DNA from 3 places in the Variovorax sp. GW458-11-26-14-LB1 genome. Region 2 is predicted to be linked to each of the others. Evidence: predicted binding sites of a transcription regulator. Region 2 holds the regulator's gene; each other region holds the start of a gene.

Region 1 (6,615 bases), on a different contig from region 2:
GATCGTGACGCAGGTGTTCCCCAGCGAACGCTCGATGGGCCAGCCGATGGTGAAGGAGGCGCTGACGCTCGCCCGCGCCAAGGGCCAGGGCGAGCTGTCACCGGCCGCGCTCGAAGGCTTCGCCTCGGCCAAGGTGCTGGTGGAGGCATTGCGCCGCGCCGGCCCCAAGCCCACGCGCGCCAAGGTGCTCGCGGCGCTCGAAAGCCTCAAGGGCTACGACCTGGGCGGCGGGCTCGAGGTGAGCTACTCGCCGCAGGACCACAGCGGCATCGACTTCGCGGACCTCGCGATCATCAGCGAAGGCCGCTTCAAGCGCTGACGCGCGCCCCGTTGCGTTACTTCGCGGCGGAGGCCGCGGCAGCCGGTGCCGATGCGCCAGGCGCCGGCGTGGCCGCCGGTGCGGGGGCGTGCGTCGTGTCGCCGCCGTGCTTCTCGCCGGACATGTCGATCTTGTCGCCGCCCATCGAAATCACATACAGGGCAATGGCGGCGAAGATGACGAAGCCGACTACGATTTTCCACATGGGGACTGTCTCCTGAGAAGGTGAAACGGGGGATGAAGAGGGTTCAAGAAAAAGGCCTCATGCCGCGGGGCATGAAGCCTCTTTGTTGAACGGAGGGCAGCCGCCGCGCGGCCCCCTCCAGATGCCGCCGAGGATCAGTCGTTGGCGTAGATGTCCACGTCCTTGGTCTCGCGGATGAACAGCGTGCCGATCACCAGCGTGATGCCCGCGATGATGATCGGGTACCACAGGCCGTTGTACATGTTGCCGGTCGAGGCCACGATGGCGAAGGCGGTGGTCGGCAGCAGGCCGCCGAACCAGCCGTTGCCGATGTGGTACGGCAGGCTCATCGAGGTGTAGCGGATGCGCGTGGGGAACATCTCGACCAGCATCGCGGCGATCGGGCCGTAGACCATGGTCACCAGCAGCACCAGCCAGAACAGCAACACGATGGTCAGCACCTTGTTGATCTTGGCGGGATCGGCCTTGGACGGGTAGCCCGCGACCTTCAGGTCTTCGGCCACGCCCTTCTTGAAGGCGGCGATGGCCTTGACGCTGGTCTCGTCGAACTTGGAGTTCGCGACCACGCCGGTGGGCGCCTCGACGGTCTTGTCGCCGATCTTCACGACGGCCGCGGAGCCGGGTGCGCCGGCCACGTTCTCGTAGCTCACCGAGTTCTGCACCAGGTAGCGCTTGGCGATGTCGCACGAGCTCTTGAAGTCGATCTCGCGGGCCACGGGGTTGCCCTGGAACGAGCAGGTCTTCGGGTCGGCCGTCACGGTGACGCCGGCCGTGGCCTGTGCACGGGCCAGGTCGGGGTTGGCGGCTTCGGTCAGCATCTTGAAGACCGGGAAGTAGGTGACCACGGCCAAGAGGCAGCCGGCCATGATGATCGGCTTGCGGCCGATCTTGTCGGACAGCGTGCCGAACACCACGAAGAAGGGCGTACCCAGCAGCAGCGCGGCGGCGATCATCAGGTTGGCCGTGGTCGCATCGACCTTGAGCTGCTGCGTCAGGAAGAACAGCGCATAGAACTGGCCCGAGTACCAGACCACGGCCTGGCCGGCCGTGAGGCCGATCAGCGCCAGGATCACGATCTTCAGGTTCTTCCACTGGCCGAAGGATTCGGCGAGCGGTGCCTTCGAGGTCTTGCCCTCGGCCTTCATCTTCTGGAAGGCCGGCGACTCCGACAGCGTCAGGCGGATCCACACCGAGATGGCCAGGAGCAGGATGGAGACCAGGAACGGAATGCGCCAGCCCCACTCGCCGAACGCCTGCTCACCGAGCCAGGTGCGCACGCCCAGGATCACAATCAGGCTCAGGAACAGGCCGAGCGTGGCCGTGGTCTGGATCCACGAGGTGTAGGCACCGCGCTTGCCGTGCGGCGAGTGCTCGGCCACGTAGGTGGCAGCACCGCCGTACTCGCCGCCGAGCGCCAGGCCCTGCAGCATGCGCAGCGCGATCAGGATCACCGGCGCCGCGACGCCGATGGTCGCGTAGCTGGGCAGCAGGCCGACGATGAAGGTCGACAGGCCCATGATCAGGATCGTCACCAGGAAGGTGTACTTGCGACCGATCATGTCGCCCAGGCGGCCGAACACGATGGCGCCGAACGGACGCACCAGGAAGCCGGCGGCGAACGCCAGCAGCGCGAAGATGAAGGCCGCGCCCGCATCCAGGCCGCTGAAGAACTGCTTCGCGATGATCGCGGCGAGCGAACCGTACAGATAGAAGTCGTACCACTCGAACACGGTGCCGAGCGAGGAGGCGAAGATGACCTTCTTCTCCTCCGCGGACATGGGCCGGGGGGCCGGATGCGGCACTCCCCTTGAATCTAGCGTGGCTGCCATCGTCGTCTCCTGGTGTGTATGTATGCGTCCATCGGTTCCCGGCATTCGGGACCGTGGGGCATTCTTGGAGGCGCGACTGACCCGAGGCTTTCGCGAAACTGAACGGGCGCTTACGGTTTAGGGTGAAACCCGCGCTGCTCGTTTCAGCTTGTAAGAAACAAGGACCCTGCGCGGGTTTGTCCTCAGTCCTTGCTGCAAAGCAGCAAAAAAGCCTCAGCCCTTGCGCAGCAACGAGGGCCGCTGGTCGGCGCCGGTCCATTGCGGACCGTCGAACCAGGCATCGCCCTGCAGGTAGGCGCGCAGCATCGCCAGGCCGTCGAAGCCCCAGAACAGGCGACCGTCGACCACGTAGCAGGGCACGCCGAACACGCCCTGCGCCACGGCCTCGTCGGTGTTGCGCTTGAGCAGGGCCTTGTTCTCGTCGCCGTTCACGTCGCGCTTCGGCTGCAGCTGCGCCGTGAGCGCGGCCAGCCGCGTGGCATCGCCCGCCTCTTCGCCGCCGCGCCACACGTGGCGAAAGAGGGTTTCGGCCGCGAGGCGGCTGATGCTGCCGTCGTCGCCCGTGGCCACGGCCAGGCGCAGGTGCGGCAGCGGGTTGTACGGGTGCGAGGCCGGCATCTCGATGGGGATGCCGTGCGCCTGGCCCAGCCACAGCACGTGGCGGTAGGTCCAGCTGCGCTTCGAAGGAATCTCGGCCGGCCCGAGCTGGCCGTGGTGCTTGAGCAGCGCGCCCAGCAGCACCGGCTTGTAGGCCACGCTCACGCTCAGGCCTTCGAGCGCCTCGGGCAGGTGCTCGAACGCGAGGTGCGCGTAGGGCGAGATGAAATCGAGATAGAAGTCGATGTGCTTCATGCGTCGTGGTCTCCTGTGGTGGGTTCGGGCACGCGCCAGATGCCGGCCTGGGCCCGCAGTTCGATCGCGCGCCACACCTGGCGGCGGCTGTCGTCTTCCATCTTGCTCCAGCCGGCGATCTCGGGGATGGTGCGCAGGCACCCTTCGCAGAAGCCGCTCAGGCGGTCCATGCGGCACACCGACGAGCACGGCGAGGGCACCTCGCCGTCCATGCGCTGCACGGTGCCCGCGCGCTCGGCGAGCGCATGCGCTTCGTCGAAGTTCACACCACGTCGGCCACCGGCGCGCCGGTGAGCTTCTCGAGATCGGTCGGGTGCAGCTGGAACACCGCGTGCGGATGGCCCGCGGCGGCCCAGATCTCCTCGAAGCGGAACAGCTCGCGGTCGATCAACACCACGGGCTTGGTCACATGGCCCACCGGCGACACGCCACCGATGGTGAAGCCGGTGCGCGCCTTCACGAAGTCGGCGTCGGCGCGGCCGGTCTTGCCGACGATGGCATCGACCTTCTTCTCGTCGACGCGCTTGTCGCCCGAGGTGATGACCAGCACCGCCGCCTCGTCGCTCTTGCGGCGGAAGATGATGCTCTTGGCGATCTGCCCGACCGAGATGCCGAGCGCGTCGGCGGCCTGCTGCGCGGTGCGGCAGGCGTCGTCGAGCATGCGGGGCGCATGGGGATGGCCGGCGTCCTGCAGCACGCGGGAGACGCGCTGGACACCTTCAGGAAGGGAATGGAGTTCGGAGCCGCACATGGCAAGTTCTTCGGGGTTCGTGGGGGCGTTCGCCCTGCGTTGCAAGGCCCCGAGCATACGGAAAAGCCCCGCGCACCGGCGCCGCCGCCCCCATCCGCCCTTCAACCCCGGCGCACCAATGCGGAGAGCGCCGGCGCACGACGCCCGTGCGCGGCGCGCCGGCGCCGGTCCGCTTTCGGTGCGCCACCGGCCGATGAGGCCCGCCGCACGGGCTTTTGAGCGCGGCACGCTTATTGCTGAACAGGGTTGCGACCCACCGGCTTCTGCGGCGGGTTCGCAGTGCCTCCGCTAACGACGGCGGGGTTCAAGCGCACCGATGGCCGCCCGCCGCCGGTTCGTCTGCTCCAACCCATTTCGCATCCGTTCCGTCGCGGGGGCCCCAACGACGCTGTCTGTTCGACAGCGGCTGAGGGGGCGCCTTCCAGGGCCGGTTGCGTGCAGGACCCCCAATGAAGATCGCAGTCATCGGCCACGGCATGGTCGGCCACAAGTTCCTCGAGCAACTCCACACGCTCGGCATTCCCGACGCACAGGTCACCGTGCTGTGCGAAGAGCCACGCCCGGCCTACGACCGGGTGCACCTGTCCGAATACTTCTCCGGCAAGACGGCCGACGACCTGTCGCTGGTCGAGCCCGGCTTCTTCGAGCGCAGCGGCTTCACGCTGCGCCTGGCCGCGCGGGCCGTGGCCGTCGAGCGGCGCAACAACACCGTCACCACGGCCGACGGCGAGGTCATCGCCTACGACAAGCTGGTGCTGGCCACCGGCTCCAACCCCTTCGTGCCGGCCGTGCCGGGCCGCGACCGGCCGAACTGCTTTGTCTACCGCACCATCGAGGACCTGGACGCCATGAAGGCCTGCGGCGCCAAGTCGCGCAGCGGCGTGGTGGTGGGCGGCGGCCTGCTGGGCCTGGAATGCGCCAAGGCACTGCGCGACATGGGCCTGGAGACGCACGTGGTCGAGTTCGCGCCGCGCCTGATGGCGGTGCAGGTCGACGAAGGCGGCGGCCGCGCATTGCGCGGCAGCATCGAGGCGCTGGGCCTGCACGTGCACACCGGCCGCAACACGGTGGAGATCGTCGACGGCGCGAGCGCACGGCACCGCATGGTGTTCGCCGACGGCACGCACCTGGAGACCGACATGATCGTGTTCTCCGCCGGCATCCGCCCGCGCGACGAACTCGCACGCCAGAGCCTGCTGGCCGTGGGCCCGCGCGGCGGCGTGGCGATCGACAGCCACTGCCGCACCAGCGACCGCAACGTCTACGCCATCGGCGAATGCGCGTCGTGGAACGAACAGACCTTCGGCCTCGTCGCGCCGGGCTACGACATGGCGCGCGTGGCCGCCCGCCACATCGCCGGCCAGGACGACGCCGCCTTCACCGGCGCCGACCTGAGCACCAAACTCAAGCTGATGGGCGTCGATGTCGCCAGCATCGGCGACGCGCACGGCAAGACGCCGAAGTCGCGCGCCTACCTGTTCATCGACGAGCGCAAGCAGGTCTACAAGAAGATCGTGGTCAGCGAAGACGGCAAGCAGCTCTTGGGCGCGGTGCTGGTCGGCGACGCCAGCGAGTACGGCACGCTGCTGCAGCTGGCGCTCAACGGCATCGCGCTGCCCGACGAGCCCGAGTTCCTCATCCTGCCGTCGAGCGACGGCAAGGCCAAGCCGGGCCTGGGCGTCGAGGCCCTTCCCGACACCGCACAGATCTGCTCGTGCAACAGCGTCACCAAGGGCCAAATCTGCGAGGCCGTGGGCCAGGGCGTGTGCACGCCCGCCGAGATGAAGGCCTGCACCCAGGCCGGCGCCACCTGCGGCGGCTGCGTGCCGCTGGTCACGCAGGTCATGAAGATGGAAATGGCCAAGCGCGGCATGGCTGTGAACAACCACCTGTGCGAGCACTTCCCGTACTCGCGCCAGGAGCTGTACCACCTCATCCGCGTGGGCGAGATCCGCAGCTTCGCCGACCTGCTCGCCAAGCACGGCAAGGGCCTGGGCTGCGACATCTGCAAGCCGACCGCCGCGAGCATCTTCGCCTCGTGCTGGAACGAGTTCGTGCTCAAGAAAGACCTGGCCGGCCTGCAGGACAGCAACGACTACTTCCTGGGCAACATCCAGAAGGACGGCACCTACTCCGTGGTGCCGCGCATGCCGGGCGGCGAGGTCACGCCCGAGGGGCTGATCGCCGTGGGCCAGGTCGCGAAGAAGTACGGCCTGTACACCAAGATCACCGGCGGTGCGCGCGTGGACATGTTCGGCGCGCGCGTGGAGCAGCTGCCGGCCATCTGGGAAGAACTCATCGCCGCCGGCTTCGAGTCGGGCCATGCCTACGGCAAGTCGCTGCGCACGGTGAAAAGCTGCGTGGGCTCCACCTGGTGCCGCTACGGCGTGGACGACAGCGTGGGCCTGGCCGTGGAACTGGAGAACCGCTACAAGGGCCTGCGCGCGCCGCACAAGATCAAGTTCGGCGTGTCGGGCTGCACCCGCGAATGCGCCGAGGCGCAGGGCAAGGACGTCGGCATCATCGCCACCGACAAGGGCTGGAACCTCTATGTGTGCGGCAACGGCGGCATGAAGCCGCGCCACGCCGAGCTGCTGGCGAGCGACCTGAGCAAGGCCGACCTCATCCGCATGATCGACCGCTTCCTGATGTTCTACGT
Region 2 (6,615 bases):
CGAAGCCTGGGTCAAGGCAGCCCCGAAGGAAGTGGCCTTCCGCCGCATCCCGGTGCCCTTCGTGGGCAACGACGTCGAAGCCAAGCAGCGCCTGTACTTCACGCTCGAAGCCATGGGCAAGCTGGAGGAATACCACCCGAAGGTGTTCGCCGCCATCCACGCGCAGCGCCAGAACCTGAACGGCGACGCCAACATCCAGGCCTGGGCCGAGCGTGCCGGCCTCGACGGCGCCAAGTTCAAGGAAACCTTTGCGTCCTTCGGCGTGGCCAGCAAGGCCCGCCGTGCGGCGCAACAGACCGAGGCCTACAAGGTCGCCGGCGTGCCGGCCCTGGCCGTGGCGGGCCGCTGGTATGTCGATGGCGAAACCGCCGGCAGCATGTCCAAGGTGCTGCAGGTCGCGACCTTCCTCATCGGCGAAGCCAAGAAGGGCTGACCGACCCGACGACCTGGTTTCTTGGTCGAATGCAAGGCCCGCTTCGGCGGGCTTTTTCATTGGCGGCGGTGGGCAATTGCCATCCCACGCATACAATGTTTCAGAGCAAGTTTCGTGCCTTTATGACATTGCCCTCCATCCCCACATTCCCCACCCTTCGTCGCCTCGGCCGCCTGGCTTTCGGTGCGCTGTTGCTGGCCGGTGCCGCCTCGGGCGCCCTGGCCGAAACCGCCGACCGCACCAAGCCGATGAACATCGAGTCCGACTCGATGCGCTACGACGACCTGAAACAGACCAGCGTGTTCACCGGCAACGTGCTGGTCACGAAGGGCACGATCATCATCCGCGGCGCGCGGCTGGACGTGCGCCAGGACGCCGAGGGCTACCAGTACGGCGTGGTCACGGCGGCGCCCGGCAAGCTGGCTTACTACAAGCAGAAGCGCAACGCCGGCGACGAGTGGATCGAGGGCGAGTCGGAAGTCATCGAGTACGACAGCCGCGCCGACAACGTCAAGTTCATCCGCCGTGCCGTCATGCGCCGGCTGATCGGCGCCACGGCCAACGACGAGAGCAGCGGCGCGCTGATCGTCTACGACCAGAGCAACGACACCTACACCGTCAACGGTTCCCTCGTGCCGCCGAACGCCGGCGTCTCGGCGGGCGGCGGCGGCCGCGTGAAGGCCATCCTCACGCCGAAGGCCACGCCAGCCCCGGCGGCGCCCGGCTCCGCACCGGCAGCGGGCGGCAAGAAGCCCGCGGCCCCGGCACCCACCCCCGCGCCCGGCGCCGGGCTGCGCCCGAGCACCACGCTGGGCGGCACCGAAGGGGAAGGGCGCAAGTGATCGAAACCGCAGGAACCCAGACCGCCGACGGCATTCCGGGCAGCCGCCTCGTGGCGCGCGGCCTCAAGAAGAGCTACGGCAGCCGCACGGTCGTGAAAGACGTCTCGCTCGATGTGCAAAAGGGCGAGGTCGTCGGACTGCTCGGCCCCAACGGCGCGGGCAAGACCACCTCGTTCTACATGATCGTCGGGCTGGTGCGCGCCGACGCCGGCGAGATCACCATCGACGGCGAGCCCATCGCCCACATGCCCATTCACCGCCGCGCGCGCATGGGCCTGAGCTACCTGCCGCAGGAGGCCTCGATCTTCCGCAAGCTCACGGTCGAGGAAAACGTGCGTGCCGTGCTCGAGCTGCAGCGCGAGCCCGACGCCAACGGCCGCATGATGCCGCTGACCAAGCAGCACACCGAAGAGCGCCTGGCCGACCTGCTGGCCGACCTGCGCGTGGACCACCTGCGCGATTCGCCCGCGCTCGCGCTGTCGGGCGGCGAGCGCCGCCGCGTCGAGATCGCGCGCGCGCTGGCCACGCAGCCGCGCTTCATCCTGCTGGACGAGCCCTTCGCCGGCATCGACCCGATCGCGGTGATCGAGATCCAGCGGATCATCAGCTTCCTGAAAGAGCGCGGCATCGGCGTGCTCATCACCGACCACAACGTGCGTGAGACGCTGGGCATCTGCGATCACGCGTTCATCATCAGCGACGGGCACGTGCTGGCACAAGGCACACCCTCGGAGATCGTCGACAACGCCGAGGTACGCAGGGTGTACCTGGGCGAGCACTTCCGCATGTAAGGGAGGGTCGCGTCTCCATGAAGCAAGGGCTGTCCCTTCGCGTCTCGCAGCATCTGGCGCTGACGCCACAGCTGCAGCAGTCCATTCGCCTGCTCCAGCTCTCCACGCTCGAACTGAGCCAGGAAGTGGAGCAGATGCTGGACGAGAACCCGTTCCTCGAACGCACCGCGGAAGAAGCGGCGCGCGAGGAGTTCGGGCTGGACACGGCCGACGCGCCGGTGCCGCGCGACGACGCGGGCGAGGGCGAGGCCGAGGCCGAGTTCACGCCGTCCGCCGCCAGCACTTCCTCCACGTCCAGCGACACCACCACCTCGACCCCCGACACCGACGGCCCCGCCGCCGAGATCGCCGAGCGTGAGCCCGACTGGGAAGGCGACGGCACCGTCGACATGGCGCCCGACGACAGCGAGTGGGGCAGCGATGCGCCCGCGCGCCAGAACAACCTGGGCGACGACGAGCGGGCCGATGCCACCGAACTCGCGCGCAGCCAGGAATCGCTGCAGTCCTTCCTGCACCGCCAGGCGCTGAGCCTGCGGCTCAATGAAAACGACTGCGCCGCGCTGCGCTTCCTGATCGAGTCGCTCAACGACGACGGCTACCTCGAAGACTCGCTGCCCGCGCTGGCTTCGGGCCTGGCGGGCGACGACAACGACCAGTTCGACGACCTCGTGCACCACTTCCAGGTGGCGCTGGGCCTGCTGCAGAGCCTGGAGCCGGTGGGCGTCGGCGCGCGCGACCTCGGCGAATGCCTGAGCATCCAGCTGAAGGCGCTCGCCAGCGAAGACGAGACCGAGGCCGAAGCGCTCATCCGCAAGACCGCCATCGCGATCTGCAAGCAGCCCATGGAGCTGCTCGCGCGGCGCGACTTCAAGCGCCTGGCCACGCTCACGCGCACCAACGAAGAGCTGGTGCGCTCGGCGCTGCAGATCATTGCGCGCCTGGAGCCCAAGCCGGGCCGCCGCTTTGTCGACGTCGAACGCAACATCGTCATCCCCGACGTGATCGTCACCAAGACCGGGCGCGGCACCAACGTGAAGTTCCGCGTCATGCTCAACCCCGAGGTCATGCCGCGCCTGCGCGTGCACGACATCTACGCCGGCGCGCTCAAGTCGCACAAGGGCGAGGGCAGCCAGGCGCTGTCGCAGCGGCTGCAGGAGGCGCGCTGGTTCATCAAGAACATCCAGCAGCGCTTCGACACCATCCTGCGCGTGAGCAACGCCATCGTCGAGCGCCAGAAGAGCTACTTCGTGCACGGCGAGCTGGCGATGCGCCCGCTGGTGCTGCGCGAGATCGCCGACGAGCTGGGCCTGCACGAGTCGACCATCTCGCGCGTGACCACCGCCAAGTACATGGCCACGCCCTTCGGCACGGTCGAGCTGAAGTACTTCTTCGGCTCGGCGTTGGGCACCGAGACCGGTGGCAATGCGTCGAGCACCGCGGTGCGCGCGCTGATCAAGCAGTTCGTGAGTTCCGAGAGCATCAAGAAGCCGCTGTCCGACAGCCAGATTTCCGAGATGCTGAAAGAGCAGGGCATCGAGTGCGCGCGCCGCACCGTCGCCAAGTACCGCGAAGCCTTGCGCATCGCACCGGCCAACCTGCGCAAGGCTCTGTAGAAAGCCCACGATGACCCGTCGCCTGCTGTCGCGCTGGGGGCATTGGGTGGTCGCCCTCGTGGCTGCATCGCTGTTCGCCGGTTGTGCCACCTTGCCCGACGAGGCGCCGCGTCCGCCTACCAAAGCGATGGCCGTCTCGGCCGACACCGCGCTCGGCAAGATCGCGCTGGCCTCGCAGCCCGACCCCGACCTCAGCGGCTTTCGCCTGATGCCCGGCGGCGACTTCGCCTTCGACACGCGGCTGCAGCTGGCGCGCCGCGCGCAGCGCACGCTCGACGTGCAGTACTACCAGATCGAGAACGACGAGACCGGCCGCTACCTGTTGCGCACCCTGCGCGATGCGGCCCAGCGCGGCGTGCGCGTGCGCCTGTTGATGGACGACCTGTACACGTCCGGCGAAGACGAGCTGCTGCTCGGCCTGGCCGCCACGCCGAACGTGGAGCTGCGCCTGTTCAACCCGTTCCCGGCCGGGCGTGGCAGCCTGCTCAAGCGCTTCACCGCATCGCTGTTCGACTTCAGCCGCGTCAACCGCCGCATGCACAACAAGCTCTTCATCGCCGACGGCGCGATGGCCGTGGCGGGCGGGCGCAACATCGGCAACCAGTACTTCCGCCGCACCACTGGCCCGAACTTCATCGACCTCGACACCTTCGTCACGGGCGCGCTGATCCCGCGCCTGGGCGTGCTGTTCGACCAGTACTGGAACAGCCCGCACGTGCGCCCGATCGGCGCGGTCGTGCACACCGACCTGCCGCGCGAGGAACTGCAGCGCCGCTTCGACGCCGCCACCGGCCCCGACACCACGCCGCCGCCGCCCAAACCCGCGCCCAACGACCTGCTCGGCTACAGCCCGGTGGCCGACGACCTCGACGCCGGCAAGCTCGGCCTGATCTGGACCACCGCCGAGGCGTATGCCGATTCACCCGACCGCGTGATCGGCAAGACTGCGTCGTACGGCGGCGTGCCGCTGCTCGACGTGGACAGCGTGCGCTACAACGTGGTCGAGCAGATGCGCCGCGCGCGCAGCGAGGTGACGCTGGTCTCGCCCTACCTGATCCCGGGCGCGTCGGGGCTGGAGGTGATGCGCGAGATCCGCGGGCGCAACGTGAAGATCAGCGTGGTCACCAACTCGCTCGCCGCCACCGACGAGCCGCTCGTGCACACCGCCTACCGCCGCTACCGCGCCGACATGCTGGCGCTGGGCGCCGAGCTGCACGAGCTGAGTTCCGCGCGCACGCGGCGCAGCGTGCGCCTCGGCCTGTTCGGCACGTCGGTGGGCCGGCTGCACGCCAAGTCGGCGGTGATCGACCAGCGCATCCTGTTCGTCGGCTCGATGAATTTCGATCCGCGCTCCGAGGTCCACAACACCGAGATCGGTCTGTTCATCCGCAGCCCAGAGATGGCGCAGCAGACCCTGAAGCTGCTCGACGTGCTCAAGCAGCAGGGCGCCTACCGGCTGCGCTTTGCCGAAGGTGGTGATGCGGGCGCAGTCGGCTCGCGGCGCATCGAATGGGTCAGCGAGGAAGGCGGCAAGACCACCGTGCTGCACGAAGAGCCCGACTCGGGCTTCTGGGACCGCACGATGCTCGAACTGCTGGCGCCGCTCACGCCCGAGAGCCTGTTGTAGCGGCTTGGTTGGCTAGGTGCCGCGCACGGCCGACCACACCAGCCGCAGGCCCAGCAGGCCCATCACGCCGCCGGCGGCGCGGTCGATCCAGGTCTTGTAGCGCAGGTAGGCCGCGCGCGGCGCGGCCGAGGACAGCGCCAGCGCGACGATCGCGTACCAGCCCGTCTCGATGCAGAAGATCACGGCCGGCACTGCGAGCGCCAGCACCAGCGGCACCTCGCGCGGCAGGAAGGCCGCGAAGATGCTCGCGTACACCACCGCCGTCTTCGGGTTGCTGATCTGCGTGGCCAGGCCGAGCAGGAAGGTGCGTCCGCTGCGGCCCTGGCTCCGGGGCGAGGCGTCCGTGTCGGGCGTGATCGCGAGCGGCTGCCGCGCGCCGCGCCAGATGCGAAAGCCCAGGTAGATCAGGTAGGCACCGCCGAAGGCCTTGATCGCGAGGTACAGCGCCGGCACCGCGAGGAACGCTGCCTGCAGCCCGGCCAGCGCCGCGATGGAGAACGCCAGCCCGCCAGCGCCCATGCCCAGCGCCGCAGCGAGTCCGTCGCTGCGCGAGGCCACGGCGGTGCGCGCCACCATGACGAAGCTCGGGCCCGGGCTCATCGCGCCCACGGCCATGGCGCCGGCGATGCCGAGCAGGGACAGAAGGTGGGCGTCGGTCATGGGAAGGCTCCGGTGGGGAATGGGTTCATTGCACGTTCACGGCTTCGACCTGCACCAGCAGCTTCACCTTGTTCTCGAAGCCGAAGTTCAGGCCCCAGGTGATGCCCCAGTCGCTGCGCTGCACGGTGGCCTCGAAGTCGCCGCCGCAGACCTGGCGGTTGATCAGCGGGTTCAGGTAGCAGTTGAAGCGCACGGCCTTCAGCGTCACCGGCTTGGTCTGGCCCATGAGCGTGAGCGTGCCGGGCACGTCGGTCACCTTGTCGCCGCTGAAGTCGATGCGCTCGGCCACGAAGCGGCCGGTGGGGAATTCGGCCACGTTGAAGAAGTCCTTGCTCTGCACGTGGCGGTTGAGCAGGTCGACGCCGGTGTTGATGGAGCTGATGTCCATCGTGATGTCGACCTTGCCGCTGGCGCCGGTGCCGTCGATCTGCACCGAACCGTCCTTGGTGCTGAAGCGGCCGCGGTTGGTGGTGGTGCCGTAGTGGCCCATCTCGTACATGACGAAGGTGTGGGTCGGGTCGATCACGTAGCTCGCGTTTTTGGCCGGCCCGCCCGCGGGCTTGGCGGCCAGCGGCGGCGCGGTGTATTCCTGGGCCGTGGTGGCCAGCGGCAGGGCCGCGCCCGCGCAAAGGGCCGCGGCGAAGAAGAG
Region 3 (6,615 bases), on a different contig from region 2:
GCTGGCTTTCGTCGACGGCGCGGCGGATGAGTTCCACGGCACGCGGCAGGTCGAAGGGCTTGGGCAGGTATTCGAAGGCGCCGCCCTGGAAGGCCGAGACCGCGCTGTCCAGGTCGGAGAAGGCGGTCATGATGATGACCGGCAGGCCGGGGTGCTTGGCCTTGATCTTGTCGAGCAGGTCGAGCCCCGAGCCGCCCGGCATGCGGATGTCGCTCACCAGGACCTGCGGGCCCTGCTGCTCGTCGCCTTCGGCCTGTTCGAGCGCGGCCAGCACTTCGCGTGTGTTCGTGAAGCTGCGCGTGGGCAGGTCTTCGCGCAGCAGTGCCTTCTCGAGCACGAAGCGTATCGATTGGTCGTCATCAACTATCCAGATCGGCTTCATGCATCTCCTCTGTTGCCGGGGCTGCGCTAGGGCAGCGGAATCAATATCTTGAAATCGGTTCGGCCCGGGACGCTGTCGCACTCGATCACGCCGTGATGCTGTTGCACAAAAGTTTGCGCAAGCGTCAGTCCCAGCCCGGTCCCGCCTTCCCTGCCCGAAACGAGCGGATAGAAGATGCGGTCCTTGATCGTGTCCGGCACACCCGGTCCATTGTCGATGACATGCAATTCCAGTGCCAATCGATACCACTGCTTGTTGAAGATCACCTGGCGGGCCACACGGGTCTTGAAAGTGATCTGCGCATCGCCCGCCGCGCGGCGCTCGGCCAGGGCCTGCGCCGCGTTGTGCGCGATGTTGAGCGTGGCCTGGATGAGCTGCTCGCGGTCGCCGCGGAACTCGGGAATGGAGACGTCGAAGTCGCGCTCGATGTGCAGGTCGCGCGGAAACTCGGCCAGGATCACCGAGCGCACGCGCTCGCACACCTCGTGGATGTTCACGTCGCCCACCACGTGCGGGCGCCGGTGCGGCGCCAGCAGCCGGTCGACCAGCGTCTGCAGCCGGTCGGCCTCGTGGATGATGACCTGGGTGTACTCGATGAGGTCGCGCGACTCGACCTCCATCTGCAGTAACTGCGCCGCGCCGCGGATGCCGCCCAGCGGGTTCTTGATCTCGTGCGCGAGGTTGCGGATGAGTTCCTTGTTGGCCTGCGCCTGGTCGATCAGGCGCTCCTCGCGGTCCTGGCGCACCTGCTGCTCCAGCGGCGACATCTCGATGATGAGCTCGCCCTTCTTGTCGCCGTGCGCGAGCGTGACCTGCACGGGCATCAGCTCGTGGTTCACGCGGCGCAAAAAGGCCTCGTAGCGCAGCGTGGCGAAGTCGTTGCTGCTGGCGCCGTCGAGCGCGGTGCGCAGCACCTGCGGCTCATGGAAACAAGCGCCGAACTGCGAGCCCTCGAGCGTGCGCCGCGAGGTACCCAGCGCGTCTTCGAGGCCCGCGTTGGCGAACAGCACCGAGCCGTCGCTGTTGACCACCGCGATCAGCGTGGACAAGAGGTCGAAGGCGCGAAAGCGCGGATTGGCGCCAGTCGCCTTCTTGCCGAACACCATGGACTGCGCGCCGCTTACTGCGCTTGCGGCTTGCCGGGCAGGCGGCCGATTTCGCGGCGGATGCCGGCGATGTCGCTCTCGTTGCGCGCGAGTTCGGCCTTCATCTCGGCCACGCGGTCCAGGTACTTCTGGTAGTTGCGGCCTTCGCTGCCCTGCTTCTCGGGCTCGCCGTTGTTGTATTCCTTCTTGAGCTCGGTCTGGCGGGCCTCGGCCTTGCGCAGCTCGGCCTCGAGCACCGAGCGCGCCTCGCCGTCGCGGGCGCGCTGGTCGACGCCTTCGACGCGCGGGCTGCCCGCCGGGGCGCGCGCGGCGGATGAACCGCCCGACGACGACGCGCTGCCACCACCGCCGCCCGAAGGCTTCGTGCCCTGCACGACGGTGACGTTGCCGCCTTCCATGATCTTGCAGCCCTTTTGCTGGGCCACGGTCGCGTTGTTGGTGTACTCGTTGCCGCAGCGCCAGACGCGCTCTTGCGCGAGCGCCGCCGTGGCGGTGGCGAACGAGGCGGCGGCCAGGAAAATCAGGGAAGCAGTCTTCATTTGGATCCGGAGAGGGCGCGACAAACGCGCATTTTGATGCAATTCGGGCCCGCTCACGACAGGGTGTTCCGCACCAAGGAAAAAGGACGGCCGGGGCCGTCCTTTTGTCTTACTTGCCCGCCGAGGCGGGCTTGCTGTGGCGCTTTTTACAGCGAGTAGTACATGTCGAATTCGACCGGATGGGTCGCCATGCGGAAGCGCGTGACTTCCTGCATCTTGAGGTCGATGTACGCGTCGATGTACGAGTCGGTGAACACGCCGCCCTTGGTCAGGAACGCACGGTCCTTGTCCAGGTGCTCCAGGGCCTGGTCCAGGCTGTGGCAGACGGTCGGGATCAGCGCGTCTTCTTCCGGCGGCAGGTGGTACAGGTCCTTGCTGGCGGCTTCGCCCGGATGGATCTTGTTTTCCACGCCGTCCAGGCCGGCCATCAGCAGCGCGGCAAAGCCCAGGTACGGGTTCATCAGCGGATCGGGGAAGCGCGCTTCGACGCGGCGGCCCTTCGGGTTGGCCACGAACGGGATGCGGATCGAGGCCGAGCGGTTCTTGGCCGAGTAGGCCAGCTTCACCGGGGCTTCGAAGCCGGGCACCAGGCGCTTGTAGCTGTTGGTGCCGGGGTTCGTGATGGCGTTCAGGGCACGGGCGTGCTTGATGATGCCGCCGATGTAGTGCAGCGCGAAGTCCGACAGACCTGCGTAGCCGTCGCCGGCGAACAGGTTCTTGCCGTCCTTCCAGACCGACTGGTGCACGTGCATGCCGGAGCCGTTGTCGCCAACGATGGGCTTGGGCATGAAGGTGGCGGTCTTGCCATAGGCGTGGGCCACGTTGTGGATCACGTACTTCTGCAGCTGAACCCAGTCGGCGCGCTGCACCAGCGTGCTGAAGCGGGTGCCGATCTCGAGCTGGCCGGCGTTGGCCACTTCATGGTGATGCACTTCGACCGGGATGCCCAGCGATTCGAGCACCAGGCTCATTTCGGAGCGCATGTCCTGGAAGCTGTCGACCGGGGGCACCGGGAAGTAGCCGCCCTTGACTGCGGGACGGTGGCCGCTGTTGCCGTGCTCGAACTCCTTGTCGGTGTTCCACGAGGCTTCTTCGGACTCGATCTTCACGAAGCAGCCCGACATGTCGTTCTTCCAGCGCACGCCGTCGAACACGAAGAATTCGGGTTCCGGTCCGAAGTAGGCGGTGTCGCCCAGGCCGGAAGCCTTCATGTACGCCTCGGCGCGCTTGGCGAGCGAACGCGGGTCGCGCTCGTAGGCCTTGCCGTCGGCCGGGTCGATCACGTCGCAGGTCAGGATCAGCGTCGTTTCTTCGAAGAACGGGTCGATGTTGGCGGTGTTCGGGTCGGGCATGAGCTGCATGTCCGAGGCTTCGATGCCCTTCCAACCGGCGATGGACGAACCGTCGAACGCGTGGCCCGAGGTGAATTTGTCTTCATCGAAGTGCGACACGGGCACGGTCACGTGCTGCTCTTTGCCGCGGGTGTCGGTGAAGCGCAAGTCGACGAACTTGACCTCGTTTTCCTTGACGAGCTTGAGTACATCGGCGACGGTCTTTGCCATCAGTTTCTCCTGAGTTGGATGGTGGTTAGGAATACAGGGACGGGAGGATGCAGTTTCTGTGCCATTGTCACCCCGCCGGATGAGGCCCGGGTGACGGCCCAGGGGCTGCCGGAAAAGGAAAAAATCACCAAATTGGTGCAATGCAGATTAACGCACCAATTCAGGGCCAAGCTTCGCATCGAAAGTGTGCAGACCTTCGATGAGCTGGCCATAGGCGGCATCGAGCTTCGCAGGGTCGCCCTTGACGCCCAGCTCGATGTGACGCCCGTACTGGGGGTGATCCACGCTGGGCAGGCTGAACACCTTGATGCCGGCGTGGGCCTGCTCGATGGCCTGCATCAGCGGCGTGAGGGTGGCTTCCATCGCACCGAAAACGATCACGGACTTCTCGGCGATGGCGTTGCGGGTGAACAGATCGGCATAACGGCTGTCAAGCACCGACTCGATCATCGGCCAGGCCATGACCGGGAAGCCCGGCACGAAATGCACGTGCTCGACGCTGAACCCCGGGATCTTGTTGTACGGGTTGCGGATGATCGACGCGCCCTGCGGAAACACGCCCATGTTCAGGCGGTGGATGTTGTCGGGCCGGTCGGGTTCGTAGGGCACGCCCTGCTCCAGGGCCGTGTCCTGCATGCGCTCGCGGATCAGCGCCTCGGCCTCGGGGTGCAGCGCCAGCGGCACGCGCAGGGCCTGGGCGGCGCACTGGCGGGTGTGGTCGTCGGGCGTGGCGCCGATGCCGCCGGTCGAGAACACGATGTCGCCCGAGGCGAAGGCGCGCATCAGGGCCGCGGTGATCCGCGTAGGCTCGTCGCCCACGTACTCGGCCCAGCCCAGCTGCAGGCCGCGCGCGGCCAGCAGCTCGATGACCTTGGCCATGTGCTTGTCGGCCCGCTTGCCGGAAAGGATCTCGTCGCCGACGACGATGAGACCGAATGCGCGTGTCATGGAGAACTCCATTGAGAAAGAGCGGCCTTGTTGGCCTCGGTGGCTTCGGCCGCCTCGATCGCCTGCTGCTGCGCGTCGCCGCTGCCGGCCGCGGGCTGCAGCGCCGCGCGCTGGGCGCGCAGTTGGGTCAGGGCGTCGAGGCAGTAGTGCGCAAACCAGAGCGCGGAGAAAGCAAAGACCAGCGTGTAGATCCAGATGGCGATCGGCACCAGCACGAAGAAGGCGGCGGCGAACAGCAGGCCCGAGGCCCACACGATGCTCGGCGCGGCGCCCAGGTAGCCGCACAGCACGCCGATGCACAGCAGCGGCAGCCGGTGGGCGCGCAGCAGCGCGGCGCGTTCCTCGGGGCTGGCGTGCTCGGCCAGCGCGTCGAAGCTCATCACCCGGTAGGTGAGCCAGCCCCAGATCAGCGGCGGCAGGATCAGCACCAGCGGCGGAATGAGCCACAGCGGCATCGACACCACCAGCGCGATCAGCGCCAGCACGGTGGCGCCGAGCGAGCGCAGCACGCTGCCGAAGAAGGAGGCGCCCTTCTTCTGCTCCAGCGTGGGAAAGCGCCGTTCGGCCACGAGCTTGGTGAGCGCCGGCGCCATGAAGCCGGCCACGATGAGCAGCGACAGCACGACGATCAGCGGCGTGACGCCGAACACCACCACCAGCGGCGCCAGCGCGGCCGTGACGTCGCTGGAGAAGAGGCGCCCGATCCAGGCCCAGAAGCTGGACAGCAGCGGCCAGGCGTCGAGGGCCTCGCGCGTCCAGGCGACGGCCGCGTCCCAGTAGAAGTAGCCGAGCCCCGCGGCCAGCAGCACCATGAGCGCCAATGGCAGGAGCGACAGCACGATCACGCGCGGGAGCATGCAATAGGCCACCGCGCGCCAGAAGGAGTCGAGGAGCAGGCGCATGAGGTTCGAGGATAGCGCAAGGCCCCGGCCCGCCAGCCGCCGGGCCTGCGGGCGGATCAGGCGCGGCCGAACAGCCGCTTCAGCCCCAGCCACTGCTGCGACCAGAAGCCCTGGCCGTAGTCGCGCGGCCGCCCGTCGGCGCCGGGCTCGACCTGGTCGCGGATGCCGGTCGGGTCGTAGCGGTTTTCGAAGTTGGCGGTGCGAAAGAGCATGTCCCACCAGGGCAGCAGCACGCCGAAGTTGTGGCCGCCCAGCGTGCTCCGGCCGTGCGACTCATGCCCCAGCCCGATGCTGTGGTGCAGCCGGTGAAAGCGCGGGCTGACCCACAGCCGCTCGCCGATGGCCCCGAAACTCAGCCGCAGGTTGGCGTGCTGCAGGCTCTCGCTGAGCTGGGTGAAGGCCACGACGGCAATGAACTGGCCCGGCGCCACGCCGATCAGCTGCGCCACGATGACGATGAGCGTGTCATGGATGACGTCGTCCAGCAGGTGGTTGCGGTCGTCGCTCCACATCGTCATCTGGCGCTGCGAGTGGTGCAGCGAATGCAGGCTCCACCACCAGTTGAACTGGTGCTGGCCGCGGTGGATCCAGTAGCCGACGAAGTCGAGCACCACGAGGTAGATGGCAAAGGCCACCCACGGCACGTCGGTCACGCCGGGCCAGGCCTCGTCCAGGTGGAAGGTGCCCCACCCGGCCATGCGCAGGCTGCCGAGCAGGTCGTCGAACAGCGGCTGCAGCGTGAAGAACAGCGCCAGCCGGAACAGGCCCAGCCGGTGGATCAGCGTGTAGAGCACGTCGGTGCGGATGGCGCGGCGGTCGGTCACGGCCTCGACCGCGCGCCAGCGCTGCAGCGGGCCGATCACGGCCAGCAGCACGAGGATCTGGATCACGCCGACCAGCAGCCAGCCGGTGGCGTCGAAGGCGTCCTCGGCCCAGCCGCCCAGGCCGATGGCGTACACCAGCGGCTGCACGGCGGTCTCGAAGAGCCAGCCCTGCATGGCGGAAAAAACGTCGGTCAACCAGTCGATCACGGCGAAAACTCAGGAATCAAGGATGGGAGGCGATCCAGGCGCGGTAGTCCGGGTGCTGGCGCAGCGTGCGAAAACAGAAGCCCTTGGCCTTCAGGCCGACGATGAGCGGCTCCAGGTTGGCGGGCGCCCACGGGTCCTTGCGCGA

What was found. Region 2 encodes sigma-54, which starts transcription at its own class of promoters, with help from an activator protein. Its sites were predicted from a motif close to TGGCANGNAANCTGCTTT; they were not measured.
Region 1: nirB (nitrite reductase large subunit NirB) is a predicted target of sigma-54. The motif match lies at 4,179-4,196, and genes of this name have one in related genera.
Region 3: glnA (type I glutamate--ammonia ligase) is a predicted target of sigma-54. The motif match lies at 3,636-3,653, and genes of this name have one in related genera.

What each region holds. Positions count from the first base shown of each region.
Region 1 covers NZ_JBWKYW010000002.1:257,801-264,415, forward strand. Annotated here, with positions in the region: gene AC07YS_RS02555 (ABC transporter substrate-binding protein) at 1-319, shown strand, start outside; gene AC07YS_RS02560 (hypothetical protein) at 336-524, opposite strand; gene AC07YS_RS02565 (MFS transporter) at 659-2,353, opposite strand; gene AC07YS_RS02570 (2-hydroxychromene-2-carboxylate isomerase) at 2,567-3,205, opposite strand; gene AC07YS_RS02575 (DUF1289 domain-containing protein) at 3,202-3,471, opposite strand; gene AC07YS_RS02580 (YbaK/EbsC family protein) at 3,468-3,956, opposite strand; gene nirB (nitrite reductase large subunit NirB) at 4,406-6,615, shown strand, end outside.
Region 2 covers NZ_JBWKYW010000028.1:16,258-22,872, reverse strand. Annotated here, with positions in the region: gene AC07YS_RS18750 (thiol:disulfide interchange protein DsbA/DsbL) at 1-433, shown strand, start outside; gene lptA (lipopolysaccharide transport periplasmic protein LptA) at 556-1,275, shown strand; gene lptB (LPS export ABC transporter ATP-binding protein) at 1,272-2,066, shown strand; gene rpoN (RNA polymerase factor sigma-54) at 2,084-3,679, shown strand; gene AC07YS_RS18730 (phospholipase D family protein) at 3,690-5,306, shown strand; gene AC07YS_RS18725 (LysE family translocator) at 5,319-5,966, opposite strand; gene AC07YS_RS18720 (YceI family protein) at 5,992-6,615, opposite strand, start outside.
Region 3 covers NZ_JBWKYW010000012.1:54,506-61,120, forward strand. Annotated here, with positions in the region: gene ntrC (nitrogen regulation protein NR(I)) at 1-382, opposite strand, end outside; gene glnL (nitrogen regulation protein NR(II)) at 409-1,488, opposite strand; gene AC07YS_RS10895 (hypothetical protein) at 1,503-2,027, opposite strand; gene glnA (type I glutamate--ammonia ligase) at 2,174-3,589, opposite strand; gene AC07YS_RS10905 (competence/damage-inducible protein A) at 3,737-4,537, opposite strand; gene AC07YS_RS10910 (EI24 domain-containing protein) at 4,534-5,439, opposite strand; gene AC07YS_RS10915 (sterol desaturase family protein) at 5,496-6,470, opposite strand; gene AC07YS_RS10920 (polysaccharide deacetylase family protein) at 6,487-6,615, opposite strand, start outside.